Gemmatimonas sp.: one gene and its partner. The protein of the gene in region 1 interacts with the protein of each later gene in a pairwise test. Links are inferred from orthologs where the notes say so. Each region holds a gene or a part of one and is shown on either strand. Other genes may lie near its edges. The genes, in order: gyrA and gyrB.

Evidence for each region.
Region 2: the proteins of gyrA (region 1) and gyrB interact in binary tests that used the Escherichia coli proteins (3 or more experiments, as listed by UniProt). The link is inferred for Gemmatimonas sp. from one-to-one orthologs.

What each region holds. Positions count from the first base shown.
Region 1 is NZ_JANPLK010000003.1:55,746-59,161, forward strand. The notes cover bases 174-3,269. They hold gyrA (DNA gyrase subunit A), read left to right. Parts: upstream 174-502; coding sequence 503-3,037; downstream 3,038-3,269. Other genes in these bases: RMP10_RS02020 (hypothetical protein), read left to right, coding at 174-366; RMP10_RS02030 (diguanylate cyclase), read left to right, coding at 3,067-3,269. Also shown: more of RMP10_RS02020, read left to right, coding at 1-173; more of RMP10_RS02030, read left to right, coding at 3,270-3,416. UniProt on the Escherichia coli protein: A type II topoisomerase that negatively supercoils closed circular double-stranded (ds) DNA in an ATP-dependent manner to maintain chromosomes in an underwound state.
Region 2 is NZ_JANPLK010000027.1:35,441-38,664, forward strand. What follows is about bases 261-3,164. They hold gyrB (DNA topoisomerase (ATP-hydrolyzing) subunit B), read left to right. Parts: upstream 261-682; coding sequence 683-2,647; downstream 2,648-3,164. Other genes in these bases: RMP10_RS07680 (DUF721 domain-containing protein), read left to right, coding at 261-531; RMP10_RS07690 (cytochrome c peroxidase), read right to left, coding at 2,737-3,164. In the rest of the region: DNA replication and repair protein RecF, read left to right, coding at 1-220; more of RMP10_RS07680, read left to right, coding at 217-260; more of RMP10_RS07690, read right to left, coding at 3,165-3,224. UniProt on the Escherichia coli protein: DNA gyrase negatively supercoils closed circular double-stranded DNA in an ATP-dependent manner to maintain chromosomes in an underwound state.

The DNA of each region.
Region 1 (3,416 bases):
GGCTGTCTGCCGTCACCCGTCATGGGTGACACGGTCACCTTCGTGGTGCCCGGTTTCGCCGACATGGACTTCCCGAAGGCGCCGCGGCCGCGGGTGAAGGCGTACTTCGGGCCGGAAGGACAGCAGCGGGCCCGCGACGAATTCTTCACGGCGGTGGGCGCCAAGAATCCGAGCGCCGATCTGTCGTACATCGTGGTGGCGCCGATGGTGATCTGGCGGGACTACGCGGTGGTCGGGGTGAACCGTCCGCGCGAGCGGGGCGGAATCGCGGTGGGCTCGGGGAGCAACGGTGGCGCCGCGTATCTGCTGCGCCGGGTCGGCGGCGAGTGGCGGCTGCTCTCGATCGTACGCAGCTGGGGCGCCTGACTCCGGTTGAGTTTCTAAGTCGTTGAAATGCATTAGGTTATGCCAGACCCGACGCGTTGTTTTTACGCCTCGGGTCGTGTATATTTAAAGGCTGTCGATCAAAGTTGCGGACCACGTCTCTCCTGCCCGACGTCACATGACTGCACCGAACGCCCGCGAACGCATCCTGCCGCGCCTCATCGACGAGGAAGTCAAGGAATCGTTCATCAACTATTCCATGAGCGTCATCGTCTCGCGTGCACTGCCCGACGTGCGTGATGGCCTCAAGCCTGTGCATCGCCGCGTGTTGTACGCGATGAACGAGCTCGGACTGTTGCCGGGGCGTCCGTTCAAGAAGTCGGCGACCGTCGTTGGTGACGTGCTTGGCAAGTATCACCCGCACGGTGACAGCAGCGTGTACGACGCGCTCGTGCGTATGGTCCAGACGTTCTCGCTGCGTTATCCGCTGGTAGACGGCCAAGGCAATTTCGGCTCGATGGACGGCGATAACGCGGCCGCCTATCGCTATACCGAAGCGCGACTGACGCGCATGTCGGTGGAAATGCTCGAAGACATCGACAAGAATACCGTCGACTTCGCGCCGAATTTCGACGATCGTCTTCAAGAGCCGCGTGTTCTGCCCTCGGGCGTGCCGAACCTGCTGGTGAACGGTTCGTCGGGTATCGCGGTGGGCATGGCGACGAACATTCCGCCGCACAATTTGCGCGAAGTCGTAAGCGCCGTGATCGCGATGATCGACAACCCCGAACTCGAAGGTGCGGCCTTGCGCGCGATCGTGCGCGGCCCCGACTTCCCGACGGGCGGCTACATCTACGGTCGCGCCGGTATCGCCGATTATCAGGATACGGGTCGCGGGCGCATCGTGATGCGTGCGAAGGCCGTGATCGAAGAGAAGGAATCGACCGGCCGTTCGCAGATCGTCATCACCGAAGTGCCGTACCAGGTGAACAAGGCGAAGCTGGTCATCGACATCGCGGAGCTGGTGCGCGATCAGAAGCTCACCGGCATCAGCGCGCTGCGCGACGAGTCCGACCGTGATGGTATCCGCGTGGTCGTCGAGCTCAAGCGTGACGCGATCCCGCGTGTGGTGCTCAATCAGCTGTACAAGCACACCGCCATGCAGAGCACATTCGGTGTGATCATGCTGGCGCTCGTGCCCGACGTGAACACGCGACAGCTCGTGCCCAAGGTGCTCACGCTCCGGCAGTGCATCGGTCACTACATCGAGCACCGCCACGAAGTGATCGTGCGGCGTACGCAGTTCGATCTCGACAAGGCGCTCGAACGTGAGCACATCCTCGAGGGACTGAAGATCGCCGTCGACAATATCGACGAAGTGATCCGCATGATCCGCGCGGCCGACGACACTCCCACGGCCAGCCTGCAGCTGCAGGCGCGCTTCGGGCTCTCCGAGCGGCAGGCGGAAGCGATCCTCAACATGCGCTTGGCCAAGCTCACCGGCCTCGAGCGCGACAAGCTCGAGGAAGAACTTGTCGAAGTGCGCGCGTTCATCCTCGAGATGCGCAGCATCCTCGAGTCGCGTCCGCGCCGCATGGACATCATGAAGGGCGAGCTGCTGAAGCTGATGGAGACCTACGGCGACGAGCGCCGCACGGAAATCGTCAGCGATGAAGGCGAGTTCTCGATCGAGGATCTGATCGCCGAAGAGGAGATGGTCGTCACCATCTCGCACAACGGCTACATCAAGCGCACGCCGCTGTCACTGTACAACCGCCAGGGGCGTGGCGGTCGCGGCAAGTCCAGCGCGGATCTCAAGGAAAACGATTTCATCGAGCGCTTTTACGTGGCGAGCACGCACACGTACATGCTCATCTTCACCGATGACGGCCGTTGCTTCTGGCTCAAGGTGCACGAGCTGCCGCAGGCCGGGCGCAACACGCGCGGCAAGCCGATCGTGAACCTCATCAACGTCACGCCCGACACGCGCATCCGCGCGATCGTGCTCACGCGCGAGTTCAGCGACACCGAATTCCTGCTGTTCTGCACGCGCAAGGGGACGGTCAAGAAGACCGCGCTGTCGCAGTACAGCAATCCGCGCTCGAATGGCATCAAGGCCATCAAGGTCGAAGAAGGCGACGAGCTGATGGACGTGCAGGTGACGTCGGGCAGCAACGATGTCGTGCTGGCCACGCGCCATGGTCTCTCGGTGCGCTTCCACGAAAGCGACGTGCGCGAGATGGGCCGCGACACGACCGGTGTGAAAGGCATCGAACTGCGCCCCGAAGATCAGCTGGTGGGCATGGTCGTGATCAAGCGCGAAGCGACGCTGCTCGTCGTGACCGAAAAGGGTCTCGGCAAGTGCAGCGAAGTGAGCGAGTACCGTGTGCAGAAGCGCGGCGGCAAGGGCATCCTGACGCTGAACCGCACCGCCAAGACCGGCGACGTGGTCGCGCTGATGGAAGTGGTACCGGAAGACGAGCTGATGCTGATGACGCGTCAGGGTGTGGCGATTCGCTCGCGGGTGAGCGAAATCCGCGTCACGGGTCGTGCGGCCCAGGGCGTCAAGCTGGTGGCACTCGATGACCACGATGTGGTGCAGGCGGTGGCTCGCGTGATTCCCGACGACAAGGATGACGTCGACGGCGTAGAAGGCAGCGAAGGGGATGCGTCGACCGGAGAGCTCGGGCTCGATGGTGGTGGCGACGCGTGATCGCAAGCGCCCGCTGATCGCGACGGCTGATGCCCATTTCCCGAATTCTCGTCGCTGACGACGATGTGGCCGTCCTCGAATCCGTCACCTGGCTGTTGCAGGAGAACGGGTACGAGGTGATTCCCGCCAATGGCGGGATGGCCTGTCTCGAACAGCTCGAGAAGCGCGCGCCCGATCTGCTGCTCCTCGACATCCTGATGCCGGATGCCGATGGATGTCAGCTGCTCGAGCGCATCAAGAGCGAAGAGCGCTGGCGTGATTTGCCGGTGCTCATGCTGTCCGCGCAACCGCCGGAGGAAGCGTCGGTGCGGTCGTTGGGATTGGGTGCGGCCGATTTCATCCGCAAGCCGTATCGGCCGAAGGAGTTGTTGGCGCGCGT
Region 2 (3,224 bases), on another replicon or contig:
TGATGCGGTGGGCTATGCGCCCTTGTTGCTGCTGGATGATCCCTTCGCCGAGCTCGACCTCGGGCGGGCGGGACGCGTGCTGGCGTTGCTGGAAGATTCCGGCGCCTCGCAGGTGTTGTTGGCGGTGCCTCGTGTGGAAGACATTCCGGCGGCGTTCACGCGTCTCGAACAGCGCGCCATGTGTGACGGCCTGCTGCAACCGCTCTTGAGGCCGGCATGAGTTCCGATCCCAAAAAGCGCGCGCCCGCCAGGCTGGGCGATGTGCTCGCCTCCGTGTTGCAGCACGCCGGGCTCACCGATCGGGTGGCGCAGGCGGCGGTGATTCCGGAATGGCCGTCGCTGGTGGGAGCGCAGATCGCGACCGTGACCGAGCCATTGCTGCTGCAGCAGGACGGTACGCTGGTGGTGATGGTGAAGACGCACGCCTGGATGCAGGAGCTCACGTTCCTCGAGCCCGACCTGCTGCGGTCGTTGAACCGGGACACGTCGCGTCCCCCGGTCACCCGGCTGCGCTGGATGCTGCAGCGCTGAGCTCGCCTCGCTCGCAAGTTGTTCAACAACAACAACTTGCGGTATAACCGCCGAGTTGCTTGCGGAGGCCGGATCGAGTACATTTAGGGGTTGTGTTTGCAGGCCAGTGGAATGGCCGCAGCGGTTCATTTCTTCGGGATATCCCCACCTCATGGCGAATAGCAGCGAACAGCCCGAGAACGGGTACGGCGCAAACAGCATCACCGTTCTCAAGGGGCTCGAAGCGGTCCGCAAGCGCCCCGGCATGTACATCGGCTCCACGTCGGCGCGTGGTCTCCACCACCTCGTGTACGAAGTGGTGGACAACTCGATCGACGAAGCGTTGGCCGGCCATGCCGACCGCGTGCACGTGATCATTCACGAGGACGATTCCATTTCCGTTGAAGACAACGGCCGTGGTATTCCCGTGGACATGCACCCGGTCGAGAAGATGCCGGGTGTCGAGCTTGCCATGACCGTGCTGCACGCCGGCGGCAAGTTCGACAAGGACACGTACAAGGTGTCCGGCGGTCTGCACGGTGTCGGCGTGTCGGTGGTGAACGCGCTGTCGAAGCAGCTGAAGGTGTGGATCAAGCGCGACGGCAAGGAGCATTACATGGACTTCGAGCGTGGCATCACGCAGACGAAGCTCAAAGTGATGCGCAGTGTCGCGGCGAAGGAAACGGGCACCCGCGTGTGGTTCAAGCCTGACGCCGAGATCTTCCAGGAAACGCTGCGCTACGAGTGGGTTACCCTCGCCAGCCGTCTTCGCGAGCTCGCGTATCTGAACAAGGGCATTCAGATCACGTTGCGCGACGAGCGCCCCGACGAAATGAAGGACGGCCAGGCCCGCGAAGAAGTGTTCTTTGCGCGCGGTGGCCTCAAGGAGTTCGTCACGTATCTCATTGGCAACAAGAAGCCGCTGCACCAGGACGTGGTGTACATCGACACGACGCGCGATGATATCGGCATCGAGATGGCGCTGCAGTACAACGACAGCTACGCCGAGAACGTGTTCTCGTTCGTGAACAACATCAACACGCACGAAGGCGGCACGCACCTGACTGGCTTCAAGAGCGCGCTGACGACGGTCATCAACAAGTACATTCAGGAAAAGTCGACACTCAACAAGAAGGACAAGGAAACGCGCTTGTCCGGCGACGATGTCCGTGAAGGACTCACCGCCGTGCTGTCGGTCAAGGTGCTGGAGCCGCAGTTCGAAGGACAAACCAAGACCAAGCTCGGCAATTCAGAAGTTGAAGGCGCCGTACGTAGCGTCTTGAATGAGTTGCTCTCGCAGTACCTCGACGAGCATCCGAAGTCGGCCAACATCATCATCGACAAGGCGATGTCGGCGGCGCGGGCCCGTGAAGCGGCGCGCAAGGCGCGCGATCTCACGCGCAAGAAGTCGGCGCTCGACGTGGCCAACCTGCCCGGCAAGCTGGCCGACTGTTCGCTCTCCGACCCGGCGCTCTGCGAGATCTATCTCGTGGAAGGCGACTCGGCCGGCGGTTCGGCCAAGCAGGGGCGCAAGCGTGACTTCCAGGCGATTTTGCCGCTGCGCGGTAAGATCATCAACGTCGAGAAGGCGCGCTTCGACAAGGTGCTGAACAACGAGGAAATCCGGACGATCATCACGGCGATCGGGTCGGGCATCAAGGAAGAGTTCGACCTGTCCAAGACGCGCTACCACAAGATCATCATCATGACCGACGCCGACGTGGACGGCGCGCACATTCGTACGCTGCTGCTCACGTTCTTCTTCCGTCAGATGCCGGAGCTGATCGACGCTGGGTACATGTATATCGCGCAGCCGCCCCTGTATCGGGTGGCCAAGGGCAAGGAAGAGTACTACGCCTACACCGAGAAGGAGCGCGACGGCTATGTCGAGCGACTTGGAGGTCCCGAAGGCCGCGGCAATATCATGATCCAGCGCTACAAGGGTCTCGGTGAAATGAACCCCGAGCAGCTCTGGAAGACCACCATGGATCCGGAAACGCGCACGATGTTCCGCGTGACGATGGATGACGCCGTGCTGGCCGACCAGACGTTCCAGACGCTCATGGGCGACGAAGTGGAGCCGCGCCGGTTGTTCATCGAAACGAATGCGCGGTTCGTGAGTAACCTGGATATCTAGTACGAGTGCTGCAGCACGTCCGTACGCAAAACCCGACACTCACGAGAGTGTCGGGTTTTGCGTTTACGTCCGGTGAAGCACCCGCGTTCTTACCGCCCGAATGGATTCGAGAACCTCACATCCGTCAGGAACGTGTTGTCCGTGAGCGTCCCCAGGAACGCCACCAATGACGCCCGCTCGGCCGCCGACAGATTGAGCCGCAACGGCGGCGCATTACCCCCGCCACCGGCACGCAACCGGTTGTCGAGCCCCGGATTGTTCTGCACGCCGGTGTCGTAGAAAGCGATCACCTGCTCGAGCGTCTGGAAGCGGCCATCATGCATGTACGGCGGTCTCACGGCGATGTTGCGCAGCGACGGTGACTTGAAGCGTCCGTTCCCCGCCCCGACGTCGGTGATCGTAGCATCGAGACCGGTGTTGTGCACGCCGTCGCTGATGTGCGCGTTCGTGCCGTGACAGCGGGCGCAGCCGGCGCGGCCGTTGAAGAGATCCTGCCCAGCCAGTTCCTGCGCCGTGAAGCTCGCCGCGAAGTTCGGGACGCCGTTCACCCCGAAGGCGCGGTCGAACTTCGAGTTCA